DNA from 2 places in the Faecalicatena contorta genome. Region 2 is predicted to be linked to the other one. Evidence: predicted binding sites of a transcription regulator. Region 2 holds the regulator's gene; the other holds the start of a gene.

Region 1 (7,852 bases), 1.6 Mb from region 2:
GAAACAAAAGACTTACCTATCTCCTGACTGGTCAATCAAAAACAGCCCATCCCCGTCCCCCTCTCGTCCCCGAACTGCCTCCCCCCTAAGTAATCCTCTGCCAATTTGATGAACCCAGCCATTCCCGTCCGGCATAAGGGATTTTGCGGGACAATTGGATTTAGAGATTAGATTTACTAAATGAAAAAAGAGCCGTGTCCAGGTTGCCCCAGTCACGGCTCTTTTTTCATTTAGTAAATCAATCTCCAAATCCAGTCCCGCAAAATCCCTTATGCCGGACGGGAATGGCGCCCCTTCTCCAATCCAGCCCCCTTACTTAGTAAGCAGCATCATAATCTCATTACTGCGTTGTACAAATGCCGTCATCTCAGCCGGACTCAACGGTTTATGAGCCAGCATAGCCAGATCATAAAGCTGTCTGCAGATGATAGGTACGCTCTTACTGCGTTTATGCTCTAAAACAAACTTGACAAGCGGATGGTTTGCATTTAAGATCAAGGTTGCCTGGCTTCCGAACATACCGGCATCCATACCACCCATGCTGTACATCTTCATCATCTCTTCCATACGTCTGGACTGCTCAGAAAGCACTGCCATGGAAGCTACATTATCGTCTTTGAGTTTTTCGACTTTCACATCCAGCTTATCATTGTTCAGCTCTTTTCGGAAGATTTCAATCAGGCTGTCTGTGGTTTTCTTAAACTCTTCCTTTTCTTCCTCTGAAACCTCATCTTTCAGGGAATCATGCACATCCGCATCAATTCTCAGGAATCTCACCTTCGGGTTGCGCTGCTCCAGATAAGTGATAAATGCGGAATCAATGTTGTGTGTCAGCAGAATCGCATCCTGGTCGTGTTCTTTGAACATATTGATATACTGGCTCTGCTGCTGTTCATTTGTTACATAGTAAATGTCGGTCTTGATCTCCTCTACTTCATTCTCGGCCTTGTTCTCTGCTTCATTTTCGTCAGCACTATCTTCTGCCTTTTCCTCCTGATCATTCGGAGTTACGACGGAACCGCCGTTAGCCTCGATTAACTCTTCCAGTGTTAAATATTTATGATCCAGGTTTTTAAATAAAATAGAATCTTTGATTTTCTCACCGAACTTTTCATCCTTCAGGCAGCCAAACTTGATAAATGGACTGATGTCATCCCAGTATTTTTCATAGTTTTCCTTGTCGGTCTTAAACATTCCGTTGAGTTTATCTGCAACTTTCTTGGAAATATAATCCGCCACTTTATTCACAAATCCATCATTCTGCAGGGCGCTTCTGGAAACATTCAGCGGCAGGTCAGGACAGTCAATGACACCTTTTAATATCATCAGGAATTCCGGAATGACTTCTTTGATGTTGTCCGCAATAAATACCTGGTTGTTGTACAGTTTAATGGTTCCCTCGATGGAATCGTATTCTGTATTGATTTTCGGGAAATAAAGAATTCCCTTGAGATTAAACGGATAGTCCATGTTCAAGTGAATCCAGAACAATGGTTCCTTATAATCCATAAATACCTTGCGGTAGAAGTCAATATACTCCTCTTTTGTACATTCACTCGGGTTCTTTGCCCAAAGAGGATGAATATCGCTGATGGATACCGGGCGTTTTACAATCTTGACTTTTTTCTTCGGTTCGCCTTCTTCGCCCTCTTTTGGCTCTTCCGTGATATGCTCTACGACTTCGTCCGTATCAAGCAGTTCTTCCTCATCAATTGTCTCATAAGACGGCGCTTCATTTTCCTTGGAAAGGAAGATCTCTACCGGCATAAAGGAGCAGTATTTTTCCAGAACTTCCCTTGCCTTGTACTCATTCGCAAACTGTAGGCTCTCCTCATTCAAAAACAGGGTTATCTCGGTACCTACATCGGTTTTATTACCGTCCTGCATCTCATATTCTGTGCCGCCCTCGCTTACCCAGTGTACCGGAACCGCACCTTCCTGGTAGGACAGCGAATCAATATGAACCTCATCCGCCACCATAAAAGAAGAGTAGAATCCCAGACCGAAATGTCCAATCATCTCATCCTCAGTCGTTTTATCTTTATACTTCTCCAGGAACTGGGTAGCACCGGAGAATGCGATCTGTGTAATATACTCCTCTACTTCACCCGCTGTCATACCCAAGCCATTATCAATAAACTTTAATGTCTTCTCCTCCGGGTTAACAATAACCTGAATCTTTGCCTTGTAATCATCCGGCAGTTCATATTCCCCCATCATGTCCAGCTTTTTCAGCTTTGTGATGGCGTCACAGCCATTAGATACAAGCTCGCGCATAAAAATATCGTGGTCAGAATATACCCATTTCTTAATAATCGGAAATATATTCTCGCTGTCAATGGATAAGTTACCTTTTTTTGTTCCCATATATAACACTCCTTTTCATTATAATAGCTGTTTCGTAAGCCTTTATTACCACCTAGAAGATATTCTAATACACTGGATTTCAAAAGTCAATAAAAAGTTAGCACTCTTTATAGATGAGTGCTAATAAAATAATAAAAAAAATAAAAACTTTATAAATCGGGATTTAGTGGCGAGCTTTAGTCTCGGCGCGGATGGGGACGCTTAATGACAGGGATGCAGGGGAGGGCTCGTTCCCTGGTGGGAGCCCGGACGGGGGCAGCGGATGGGATTGAATTGGCGGGACTTTTATGTCCCAAGTAAGTTTTTTGAAAACAGGGTTAAATATATATGAAAAGTGAATTTAATCCCTCCCTGTATGAATGCAGATAGAAAACTTACCGGAGGTGTTTCAGTGCCAGTAGTTTTTTAATCATGCAATAGTCAGGGCGGCCAATCTGCTGGTACTCATCGACAATCCTATGCAAGATACAAGATACGCATAGCCAGTTACCATCCGCCGCCCCCGTTTGAGGCCCCATCTTAGTAACGGGTTCTAACCTACCGGCCGGATGAACCAGCTTACCGTGAGCCGGGAGATGCTGCGGCAAGTGCCTGCCCTGTTGGAAATGCATGTTAGCGAGCCTGGCAGCAGTTAGAGGAAATCCGCAGAACCAGCCGGAAAAAAGCTGCTCCCGAAGCAGCTTTTTAGAACACCTGAGGCGCTTAATCATTAGATTAAGCGGTGAATGTGTTCGGTTCCGGCTGGCTCTGCGGATTTCCTCTTACTGCTGCCTGGCGCAGCGGGCTGTATTTCCAACAGGGCAGACACTTGCCGCAGCATCTCCCGGCTCACGGTAAGCGTCCCCCTCAATCCGCCCCGGGACTAAAGCCCGTCGCTAAATCCCGATTTTCTCTTGACAAAGTGTAATGCTGGCGTTATGATCAATATGACCAAATAATTTTAATTAGTCATATTGATCGGAGGATTAATTATGCCAAAGTTCAGCGATACTGAAAGAAAAATGATTAAGCAAAAATTACTGCAGGAAGGTGAACGTTTATTTACTTCATATGGTATCAAAAAAGTATCCATTGATGAGATTGTACAGGCCGCCGGTATTGCGAAAGGTTCCTTTTATTCTTTTTACTCGAATAAAGAACACCTCTACATGGATATTTCTGCAAATCTGCAGTTAAAAATGTGGGGTGACATGGATGCATTTTTGAATAATCACCGTTCCTTGCCGCCAAGGGATCTTTGTAAACAGTGCTTTCTCTGGATGTTTGGGGAACTGGAGCGCTATCCTATGCTGAGCCAGACGAACAGTGAAATCGCCGAATATCTGTTCCGCAAACTTCCTCCGGAAGTGATTGAAGCGCATACCCGGGACGACAGTCATGAACTTATTAAGCTGCAGGAATATGGGGTGCATTTTACATGCGGCATTGAAATTGCAACAAAAACACTGCAGACACTGGCGATTAGTTTTCTCAGCCTGCAGCAGGATCAGACAGATGATCAGCAGACTATTATGGGAATCATCCTGGATGGTGTCTTAAAGGAGATTGTAAGCGATGAAAGTAATTGATGTCCAGAATGTTTATCTAAAATATCCTGCCTCAAAGGATGATACTATACGGGGGATTAGTTTTGATGTGAAGCAGGGCGAAATATTTGGCTTTCTCGGCCCGTCCGGGGCTGGAAAAAGTACCGTACAGAAAATATTAACAGGAACTCTCCGCGATTATCGCGGGAGTGTCCGTGTTTTTGGTGACGAAATCAGGCACAGAACCAGCGATTATTATGAAAATATCGGTGTGGATTTTGAGTTTCCCAACTTTTATGAAAAATTTACTGCGCTCGAAAATTTAAAGTATTTTGCTTCGATTTATTCCGGCAGAACAACCGATCCATTGGAACTTTTAGAAAAGGTTGGCCTTCGCCCTGATGCCGGCAAAAAAGTCTCCAGCTATTCAAAAGGTATGAAAATGCGGCTAGGTTTTGTACGTTCATTGCTGCATGATCCCAAACTGCTCTTTCTGGACGAGCCCACCAGCGGCCTTGATCCTGCAAATGCAAGGGTGTTGAAGGATATGATATTGGAACAGAAAAAGAAGGGGAAAACCATCATATTAACGACCCATAACATGCATGATGCGGCGGAACTCTGCGACCGTGTTGCTTTTATTGTTGACGGTACGGTGAAAACGATAGATTCGCCGCATGCTTTGCGTAAAAGCAGATCTGATACAGAGGTTGAATATTGTTTTTTCGATCATGGAAAAGAAAGACAAAGTGTTTGTACTCTTTCCAGTCTGGCCGATGCCCGGGACTTTCAAACCGCAATGAAAAATGGGACACTGACCAGTATTCATTCAAAAGAACCGACGCTTGAGGATATCTTTATTTCATTGACAGGGAGGGGCTTACAATGAGATTTTTTCACGCCTTAAAGAATGATATCCGGTTTCAAATAAAATATGGTTTTTATTTTCTGTACGCATTCTTCAGTGGGGTTTATATTGCAGTGCTGCTTTTAATCCCCTCCCAATACAAGATAATGGCAGCTTCCCTTATCATATTGACGGATCCTGCCATGCTTGGTGTATTCTTCACAGGCGGCATCTGGCTGCTGGAAAAGGGAGAGGGCTTACATCGTTTTTGGAGTGTTTCCCCTCTTCGTCCCTGCGAGTATATATTGTCAAAATCTATATCACTGGCAATTCTGTCAACGATATCGGCTGATCTTATTGTGTTGATCAGTATGAGAAGTATCGTCCGCTTCGTATCCTTGTCTTTCAGTGTATTCATTGGAGCCGTAGCGTTTAATCTCATTGGGCTGATTGCGGCTTCCTATGCACGTTCCGTAAACCATTATATGATCATTGCCGCCCTCCCCACAGTATTATTATCAATTCCTCCTGTTCTGACTGCATTCGGAATGACTCATCCACTTTTAAAGATATTTCCGGGGACAGCGCTGTGGCATATGATCGTCAGTTCAATTGATGCAGCAGGACATATAAATGTACTGCCGGGAATTGTTCTGGTTCTATGGCTTGTAGTGCTTTTAGTACTAGCATATAAACGGATTCGTAATGCATTACAATCAGAAGGAGGCAAGAATTTATGAAACATACCGTGAAGCTCTTCCAAATTGGCCTGAAACAAATATCAAAAGACGGAATGCTAATTGTCCTGATACCAGCGCCATTTTTAGCAGGCATATTTTTTAAGCTTGCTATTCCTTTTTTCAACACAGTTCTGACATCTGAATTCTCGTTCCCCTTAACAGCCTGGTATGGCCTTGCCGACGGTATGCTGATTTGTCTGGCCCCCTTGTTTACGGCAATGATATCCGCATTTTTATTGCTAGAAGAGAGAGATGAAGGATTAAATGCATTTTATCAGATTACCCCGGCAGAAGGATATTCTTATTTAGTGGCGCGTATTGGTTTACCAATGACAGGGGCATTCATAATCACGATACTCGTCGCTGCAGCTTTCAATCTTTCCTCCCTATCTTTTGGAGTCATTCTCTCAAGCTCTCTGATCAGCAGTTTTACAAGTATATTTTTAGCAATGATGATTGTATCGGTTGCCGGAAACCGTGTTGAGGGACTTGCGCTTTCAAAACTAATGGGGATCAGCTTCCTAGGGCTTATCTTAATATGGTTTATTCCTGCTCCCTATTCTTACTTCATGGCTTTTCTGCCTTCGTTCTGGATTGGAAAAATATTGATGGACGGAGTAAATGTATTTACCTTTGCATTTGGCGTAATATCCTGCTTCTTATGGATTGCTTTTTTCACCCGGAAATTTTTGAAAAGAGTGCAGTAATAAGATGTATGTGCTAAACTATTTTCCTATTTTACGAAAAGTGGTATACTTGATTTTGTAGACACCCAGGAATTACATAAAAAAGGAGTACGATTATGACCGAAACATTTGAAACATTAAAAGTAGACAATGACCGGCAGATTCAGGAAGTTGCTGAACTGGCAGAAATGATCTGGCACGAACATTTTACCCCTATCATCGGAACCAGCCAGGTAGAATATATGATAGACAAGTTCCAGTCTGTTCCCGCACTGAAGACACAGCTGAAAGATGGCTACGAATACTATCAGCTTTTTGACAAGGGGGAATTCTGCGGATATTGCGGCATTCACCCCGAGAATGGCCGGTTATTTCTGAGTAAAATCTATATTAGAAAAGACTGCCGCGGACGCCATCTGGCCACAAAGGCATTCGAATTTCTGAAGAACCTTTGCCGCCAGAGGGGCCTCTCCTCAATCTGGCTGACCTGTAATAAACACAACGATGGCTCTCTGGCCGTATACAGCCATTTCGGGTTTAAAACCATTGATACGCAGGTAGCAGATATCGGCAATGGATTTGTGATGGATGACTATATTATGGAGTATACTCTCTGAGTGGATGGCGGGGAGTCTGGCTTTTGCTTTACCATTTACTGCGGATATTGCTAAATTCCCAACTCCTTGCTAATTCATCCGCTGCCTCACCATGTGGTACTGCTATTCATTTTCAAATCTTGTCTTAAGCATTTTATAAAAATTACTAAGACTTTTATCGCCTTCATTATCAGGGAAGAGACAGTAAGGTAAGCTATCTGTTTCTTTATGCTTAATTACGCAGGCACAACATTTTCCATTATTCGGGCAGGTCTTTTTTGGGCAGGCACATTTTTTGACGTTTGGACACTTCACTTTATATTACCTCCTTTTTGAAGAATTATCCTCTACTCATTTTCAGAATTTTTATTATTTCGTCAACTTTTAGTACCTTTCCATAAGATACCACTTTTCCGTCAATAACGAGGGCAGGTGTAGTCATTACGCCATAAGCTGCAATCTGTGTAAAATCGGATACATGGTCGATAGCTGTATCCATATAGAGCTGTTCTAATGCCGCTTTTGTAGCGGCTTCAAGCTGATTGCATTTTGCGCAGCCGCTTCCCAATATTTTAACGCTTGCCCCCTCTTTTTTTGCTTGTTCGGCTTTGGCCATACTTTCTTCATTGCAGTTACCTCCACAGCAGGCGGCAGTTCCTTCTCTTTTATTTTTTCTTCCAAATAATGCCATTATGATAATCTCCTTTTAATGTAATTTTTTTATTTGCTAACAACATATTTTCTAAAACACCCTATATGAGAAAAGAATGGAATATATTAAACAGATAACCAACAATGATAATGCCGCCTGTACAAATACCTATAAACAAGGCAAGCAATCTGGGCTTTACTGCTTTTCGGAGCATAATCATTGAGGGAAGGGATAAAGTAGTAACCGCCATCATAAAAGATAAAATTGCACCAAGTTGGGCCCCTTTGGCAAATAGTGCTTCGGCAACAGGAATTGTTCCGAAAATATCCGCGTACATGGGCACACCTACAAGAGTAGCTAAGATTACAGAGAACGGGTTATTGCTTCCGAGCGCAGTTTCAATCCATGTTTGTGGTATCCAATTATGAATGAAAGCAC
Region 2 (7,852 bases):
CCAGCAGTACCTGGCCCAGCTCAGATGCGGAGATGCCTGCATCTGACAGCGCGCGTCTTACCGGTTCCGCTGTCTTTTCAACAAGATCATGTGTCAGTTCATCGAACTTCGCTCTTGTCAGGTTCATATCGAAATGCTTCGGTCCTTCAGATGTAGCTGTGATGAACGGAAGGTTGATATTGGTTGTTGTTGCGGATGAAAGCTCTTTTTTCGCCTTCTCAGCGGCTTCTTTCAGTCTCTGAAGAGCCATCTTATCCCCGGATAAGTCTACGCCCTCTTTTGATTTGAAGTCAGCCAGCATATAATCTGTAATCTTCTGGTCAAAATCGTCTCCGCCGAGTCTGTTATTTCCTGCTGTAGATAATACTTCGATAACTCCGTCTCCAATTTCAATGATTGATACGTCGAATGTACCGCCGCCAAGATCGTATACCATGATCTTCTGCTCTTTTTCATTGTCCAGGCCGTATGCAAGCGCTGCTGCTGTAGGCTCGTTAATGATGCGCTTCACGTCCAGCCCTGCGATCTTTCCTGCATCCTTTGTTGCCTGGCGCTGTGCATCGTTAAAGTAAGCCGGTACGGTGATAACTGCTTCCGTTACTTTTTCTCCAAGATATCCTTCTGCATCCGCTTTCATTTTCTGAAGAATCATAGCAGAAATCTCCTGTGGAGAATACTTTTTGTCATCGATTGTTACTTTGTAATCGGTTCCCATCTCTCTTTTAATGGAAGAGATTGTTTTGTCTGCATTTGTTACTGCCTGACGTTTTGCAGGTTCTCCCACAAGACGCTCTCCTGTCTTTGTAAATGCTACTACGGACGGAGTTGTTCTTGCACCCTCTGTATTTGCGATGACAGTCGGCTGTCCACCTTCCATAACAGCTACGCAGCTGTTTGTTGTACCTAAGTCAATACCAATTATTTTGCCCATAATCATTTCCTCCTAAAATATTTTGATTTTGAATGAGAAATTAGTTTGCTACTTTTACCATACTATGTCTCACTACACTGTCGCGGTATGTGTATCCTTTTTGGAACTCCTCGGCTACGATATTCTCGCCAAGTTCTTCGTCCTCCACATGCATGACTGCATTATGGAAGTCCGGGTTAAATTCGTTTCCAACCGCCTCGATCGGTTTCACGCCAACCTCTTCTAGTGTAGTCATCAGCTGTTTATAAATCTTTTCCATTCCCTCTGCAAAAGGATTGGACTGTTCTTCCTCCGGCACAGCTGCCAGGCCGCGTTCAAAATTATCCACGACCGGAAGAATCTTTTCTATGATATCTTTCGCACCTATCTCGTACATCTGGGATTTCTCCTTTTCTGTACGCTTGCGGAAGTTATCAAACTCTGCCATTTGACGGGTAAGCCTGTCAGTCAGTTCTTCGATCTTCTCGTCTTTTTTATCTTTTTTATTCTTTCTGCCGAAGCGCTTCTTTTCTTTAACGGATTTGTCTTCTTCATCCTCAGCCGCATCCGGTTCTTCATTATCTTCGGCTTCTTCCGCGTCCTCACCGCTTTCTGTGCATTCTGTTTCTTCCTGTACGTCCTCGCAAGCTTCCGGCCCGGCTTCGGACTCAGACTGGTTTTCGTCTCTTTCTTTTTCCGCTTCCTTTGCGGCCTTGGCCTTGGCTTCCTCTACGGCTTCTCTTACCATATCTTCTTTGCTCATCTTCTCTTCCACCAGCTATTCACCTTCCTATTCTTTTGGGTCTTTGTAATAAATTGCATCCAACTCATTCTGCAGAGTCTTCAGCGTCTTCATGACATGTTCATAATCCATACGCTTTGGACCTATAATACCTATAGTACCCTTCATGCCCTCGCCCAATTCGTAGGTTGCTGTCACAACACTGCAGTCTTTCATGGTCTTCACCGGTGCTTCATCTCCAATGTATACCTGAATTCCATGATTATCTTCACTGGCCAGTGTCTCGGTAACGAGATCGGCCAATTGCTGCTTTTCTTCAAATGCACTGATAATTTCCTGTGCGCTCTGCTTATCGCTAAGCTCCGGATACTTAAAAATATTCGTGGCACCGCTGGTATAAATCTCCATATCATCATCCACATGGATGATTTCTGCCACAGCATCCAGAACATCACTGATCACCTGGCTGTGAATCCCAGCCTGTTCCTTCAGCCTTGCGATCAGGCCGAGGTTAATCTCTTCTATGGACATCCCGTTCAGGGTCGTATTCAGCAGCATATTCAGCTTTAGCAGAGTCTCACTACTTAAAGTTTCACCGACATCAATAATTTTATTCTTGATGACGTTGCCTCCCATCACGATCACTGCCACAATCTGTTCTTCATCCACCTGTGAAAGCTGGATAAACTTCAATGTGTTCCTGCTGTTGACCGGAGCCGAAACCATAGTCGCATAATTTGTATTCGCTGCAAGAACTTTGGCTGCCTGCTGCAATATCTTGTCAACTTTGTCTGTCTTCTCCAGCATTGTATTCCTCAGTTCCGTGATCTCCTGCTCTTTCTCCTCCATCAGCATATCCACATACAACCGATAGCCTTTGTCTGAAGGAATGCGCCCTGCAGACGTGTGAGGCTGGAATATGTATCCCAGATCCTCCAGATCTGCCATCTCGTTTCGAATGGTGGCTGAACTCAGATTCAATTCCGTATATTTCGAAAGGGTTCTGGAACCTACCGGTTCGCCTGTTTCCAGATAATTCCGGATAATTGCTTTTAATATCACTAACTTCCTGTCAGTCATTTCAGTAACTGCTGCCATATCCGGACCCTCCTTTCTGATTCAGCCTTCTCGCTTATTAGCACTCTTTACTTTTGAGTGCTAACACCTTACGTATACTAAGATAGCACCATGAATAATTTTTGTCAACAGTCTTTATATATTTTTTATACAAAATCGGGATATAGTTAACGAGCTTTAGACCTCGTTGACGGACGGCGGACGCGAATGACGAGGTGAGTCCGGGAGCTGGCGGGGCAATGTCTGCTGGTGAAATGTCCTGACACTTCGCGAAGAAGCTGTTGAAGAAAACGGAACGGGAAGGGAGGTACATGCCGCATTTGGCCCGAATGCCGATGCATTCGCGCCGCAGGCGGCATCAGAATTTGCCTGGTAAGGCAAATTCTGCCCTCCCTTCCCGTTCCGTTTTCTTCAACAGCTTCTAATCGCTCGCTTTATGGACTTTTCACCAGCAGACATTGCCCCGCCAGCTCCCGGACTCACCTCGTCATTCGCTGTTGCATCCAAACGGTAGTTAAGAGCTCATTCCCCAGAGGGGCCCTCGTACGGTAGCAACGGATGGAACAGAATTGGTGATTCGTTTATATAAGTGTAAGTGTTAGATCGCCTTGTTACCCGTAAATATACTGGATTTAAAAGATTGTATGGTTCATTAATAAAAAAACATATGGAGTTACACACGATAATCGTTACTAAATAAATAGATTTCTTCAAAAACAGTCCCAAAGCTCCCATACATAAAAGCCTTAAAATCCATTTAATCAAGATGCATGTTACGCATAGCCAATTCCATCCGCCTCCCCGGCCTCCCTGTCATAAAGCTGGCTCATCCAATCGGCTGGAAAGCTCGCCAACCGGGTGGGATCCCGGACCAGGGCAGCGGATGTGGATTGGCTATGCGTATCTTTTCATCTTTAAGATGTGTATTGAATTATTTTGATACTGGAACCGTATCCCATCGCTTATGTACACCTACTGGGGACATAAAAGTCCCGCCAATTCAATACCATACGCTGCCCCCGCTTGAGGCATCTCCTTAGAAACGAGCTTTTTCCTGCCGGCCGGATGCGCCAGCTCCATGAAGGGATAGCCGAAAACCTCCCGGAGAACATCCATGTCCTTTCAAAAACGCTCAAAGCGGACCTTAGAAATTCTTGGTGGGAAACAGCCCGGAAAATGGAGAGATTTTTGGATTCCGAATCCAAAAATCAGCTGACCCAGCGCGAGAAATCATCGGATTTCTCGTGATGTGTCAGTGGTGCTCCATTTTCAGGGCTGTTTCCCGCCTAGAATTTCTTAGGTCCGCGGCCGCGTTTTTGAAAGGACATGGATGTTCTCCGGGAGGTTTTCGGCTATCCCTTTATGGAGCGCCCCCATCCGCGCCGAGACTAAAGCTCGTCACTAAATCCCGATTTTACAAAGGTTTGATTGAATCTTTTTATGAGAAGTCGTAGAATATATAAAATGATATGTTTTTACTAATTAGGAAGGAAAACACTTTCGGATATAAAGTGCCGGAGGGGTGTTTTTGTAATAGGAGGATTCTTATGAAGAAATTATGGGAATTGTATGCGACTTTTTTTCGTGTAGGAGGGCTTACTTTTGGAGGCGGCATGGCTATGCTGCCTATGTTGAAACGTGAGGTTGTGCTGAAAAAGAAATGGGCTACAGATGAGGAGATTCTGGATATCTATGCTATTGGGCAGTGTACTCCGGGTATTATTGCGGTTAATACCTCCACTTATATCGGATATCAACAGGCTGGCGTTCCGGGAGCTGTTTTTGGTACTTTGGGAATGGTAAGCCCTTCTGTTATTATTATCTGTCTGATAGCCAGTATTTTGAGCCGTTTTATGGACATTCCGGTCGTTCTGCATGCACTGGCCGGCATTCGGATTGCAGTTTGCGCCCTGATGATCAATACCGTTATCTCGCTGGCCAGATCAGGCATCCGTGATAAGCTTGGCCTGCTAATTTTCCTCGCTGGTTTTCTACTCGCCACATTCTCTCCGGTTCCTACTATTATACTGGTCATTTGTGCCGCCGGGACCGGCATCATTGTAAATATACTGAAGGAGAAAAAACGATCATGATCTATCTCACCTTATTTATAGAATTCTTTAAAATCGGGCTTTTTTCTATCGGCGGAGGAATGGCAACCGTGCCTTTTTTAATGGAGCTGACCCAAAAATATACATGGTTTACGAAAACGGAACTGGCAAATATGATAGCAATTAGTGAAAGTACCCCCGGCCCGATCGGAATTAACATGGCAACCTATGCAGGCTTTCATGCAGGGGGAATTCCCGGAGCGCTGACTGCAACCATCGGCCTAATCTGTCCTGCCCTCATTGTCATAATCATCATAGCCAAATTCATGTCCAACTTCAGCGAAAACAAATACGTCAAATCCGCCTTTTACGGAATCCGTCCCATGATAGCCGCACTGATCGGATACGCCGTATGGCAGATTGTCCGTATAACATTCGCCGACGCCAGCAAAGAAATCCTCTCACTCAACTATACCGCCATCCTGATCGGATTTGTCATCTTCACACTGCTGCAGATCAAACCACTCAAAAACATCCATCCCCTCATATGGATAATAGCAGGAGCGGTGGCAGGAGTTATTGTATTGAAATAGTGGTATGCTGCAAACTTCCCCCAATCATTAAAGCAGCTTTACCAACATCGCCTTTCAATACCGAACCTCTCCCCAACTCAATCCGCCGCCTCCCCAGAAATCCCCCTGGTAATTTTTCTCCCGCCCTGATGCGCCCAGCCATCGAGGAGCTAGATGCACCAGCGGCATGCGGGAAGGCTTATGCCGCTGGTGCATCTAGCTCCTCGATGGCGCCCCCACAGCCACAAAAAAATTACCCCATAAATTCCAAAAACACCAAATTACTGACATCGATCCCTCTTTCTGTCAGCCGGATACGATCTCCCGACATTTCCAACAGCCCGCTATCCATCAATTTTTTCATTTGTGTCCCATAAACATCAAATATACTCTGTCTATAGAGTTCTTCAAACCCGGAAATTGAAATTCCTTTAGTCTTTCTTAACCCAAGAAACATGAATTCTTCTATCTCGTCTTTAACCGACAGTTGTTCCACGTCCTCTTTTATGTCCGCTTTCTCCTGTACTTTTTGTATATAGGATCGAATATTACCCGTATTGTGATATCTGCTCCTGCCAATAAGGGAGGAGGCACCCAGACCGATTCCCAGGTATTCTTTTCTCTCCCAGTAGCCCAGATTATGGCGGCAGGCATATCCTTCTTTTGCATAGTTGGAGATTTCGTACCTCTGATAGCCATACTCTGACAGAATCTCTGCTGTCATCTCGTAGATTTTTCTTTCTGCGTCTTCATCTGGCAGCGGCGGCGCTGTATTTTCTGCTGCATGGCTTTCCGTCAGACCTTGTCCGGCATTTCCCCCATATCTTTCATAAAAAGGCGTTCCCGCCTCTATCATCAGGCTATAGGCGGAGATATGCTCCGGATCCAGCCTTGCGACTTTGGTGAGCGTCTTTTTCCAGCTCGCCTCTGTCTGTCCGGGGATGGCTGAGATCAGGTCGATATTAATGTTATCAAAACCCTGTTTTCTGGCCAGATCGTAGGTTGTGAGAAACTCTTCCCACGTATGGATTCTTCCAAGCATCTTCAGCTCTTCGTTATCCGCGGACTGAAGTCCGATGCTCAGACGGTTAATACCGGCCGCTTTCCAGGCTTTCAGCTTCTCTTTTGTTACGGTTCCTGGATTGGCCTCGATTGTGACTTCCGCATTCTCTGCAATCTGGAAACTTTGATGCAGGGCGTCAAATATTACTATAACCTGATCTCCCGTCAGCAGGGAGGGAGTCCCGCCTCCCATAAATATCGTCGTGACCTGGTACGGCTCATGGTATGCTTCATATCCCTGTATTTCGCAAAGCAGCGCATTCACATACTCCTGCTTTGCGTCCTCATCCGCAGGCGCAGAGAGAAAGTCGCAGTATGCACATTTTTTCACGCAGAAAGGGATATGCAGGTACAGCTCCAGTTCTTTCTTCATATTACTTATCATCCAATTTCAGCACGCTCATGAATGCCTTCTGCGGTATCTCGACGCTGCCAACCTGACGCATGCGCTTCTTTCCTTCCTTCTGCTTTTCCAGAAGCTTTTTCTTACGGGAAATATCGCCGCCGTAGCATTTTGCGAGCACATCCTTACGCATTGCCCTGACGGTCTCACGGGCGATGATCTTGCTGCCAACGGCTGCCTGGATCGGAATCTCAAACAGTTGGCGCGGTATCTCTTCTTTCAGCTTCTCGCACATCTTTCTGCCTCTCTCGTATGCGGTGCTTCCATGTACGATGAAGGAAAGGGCGTCTACCTCTTCTTTATTAATCAGGATATCCAGTTTCACAAGTTCCGACTGCACGTATCCCAGCATCTCGTAATCAAAGGATGCATATCCCCTGGATCGTGACTTCAAGGCATCGAAAAAGTCATAGATGATCTCATTGAGCGGCAGATGATAGTGCAGTACCGCACGCTTCTCTTCGATATATTCCATTCCCTGGTATTCTCCGCGGCGCTCCTGGCATAAGTCCATGATTGCGCCGATAAATTCGGAAGTCACCATGATCTCCGCTTTTACGATTGGCTCCTCCATGTATTCGATCTCCGCAGGATCCGGAAGGTTTGTCGGATTCGTCAGATCAATGATATCTCCGTTGGTTTTGTGTACCTTGTAAATAACGCTGGGGGCCGTGGTCACCAGATCCAGGTTGTATTCCCGCTCCAGACGCTCCTGAATAATCTCCAGATGCAGTAATCCCAGGAAGCCACAGCGGAAACCAAATCCCAGCGCAACAGAGGTCTCCGCCTCGAACTGCAGGGCCGCATCATTGAGTTGAAGCTTTTCCAGCGCATCCCGCAGATCCGGGTACTTCGCTCCGTCCGCCGGATACATTCCGCAGTAGACCATTGGATTTACTTTTTTATATCCCGGCAGCGGCTCCTCGCAGGGTCTCTCCGCATTGGTCACCGTATCTCCCACACGGGTATCTTTAACATTTTTCAGGCTGGCCGTAATATAGCCTACCATTCCGGCGCTCAGTTCTTCACAGGGAA

The links. Region 2 encodes HrcA, which represses chaperone genes, less so after heat shock. Its sites were predicted from a motif close to TGTTAGCACTCNNNNNNNNNGAGTGCTAACA; they were not measured.
Region 1: the regulator HrcA is predicted to act here: its motif matches at 2,463-2,493, upstream of htpG (molecular chaperone HtpG).

What each region holds. Positions count from the first base shown of each region.
Region 1 is NZ_BQNQ01000001.1:1,186,393-1,194,244, reverse strand. It holds gene htpG (molecular chaperone HtpG) at 313-2,367, opposite strand; gene MWG26_RS05380 (TetR/AcrR family transcriptional regulator) at 3,339-3,935, shown strand; gene MWG26_RS05375 (ABC transporter ATP-binding protein) at 3,922-4,782, shown strand; gene MWG26_RS05370 (fluoroquinolone export ABC transporter permease subunit) at 4,779-5,480, shown strand; gene MWG26_RS05365 (hypothetical protein) at 5,477-6,187, shown strand; gene MWG26_RS05360 (GNAT family N-acetyltransferase) at 6,283-6,783, shown strand; gene MWG26_RS05355 (hypothetical protein) at 6,886-7,077, opposite strand; gene MWG26_RS05350 (thioredoxin family protein) at 7,103-7,453, opposite strand; gene MWG26_RS05345 (permease) at 7,515-7,852, opposite strand, start outside.
Region 2 is NZ_BQNQ01000001.1:2,809,199-2,817,050, forward strand. It holds gene dnaK (molecular chaperone DnaK) at 1-931, opposite strand, end outside; gene grpE (nucleotide exchange factor GrpE) at 972-1,673, opposite strand; gene hrcA (heat-inducible transcriptional repressor HrcA) at 1,701-2,750, opposite strand; gene MWG26_RS12525 (chromate transporter) at 4,277-4,822, shown strand; gene MWG26_RS12530 (chromate transporter) at 4,819-5,373, shown strand; gene hemW (radical SAM family heme chaperone HemW) at 5,606-6,787, opposite strand; gene lepA (translation elongation factor 4) at 6,789-7,852, opposite strand, start outside.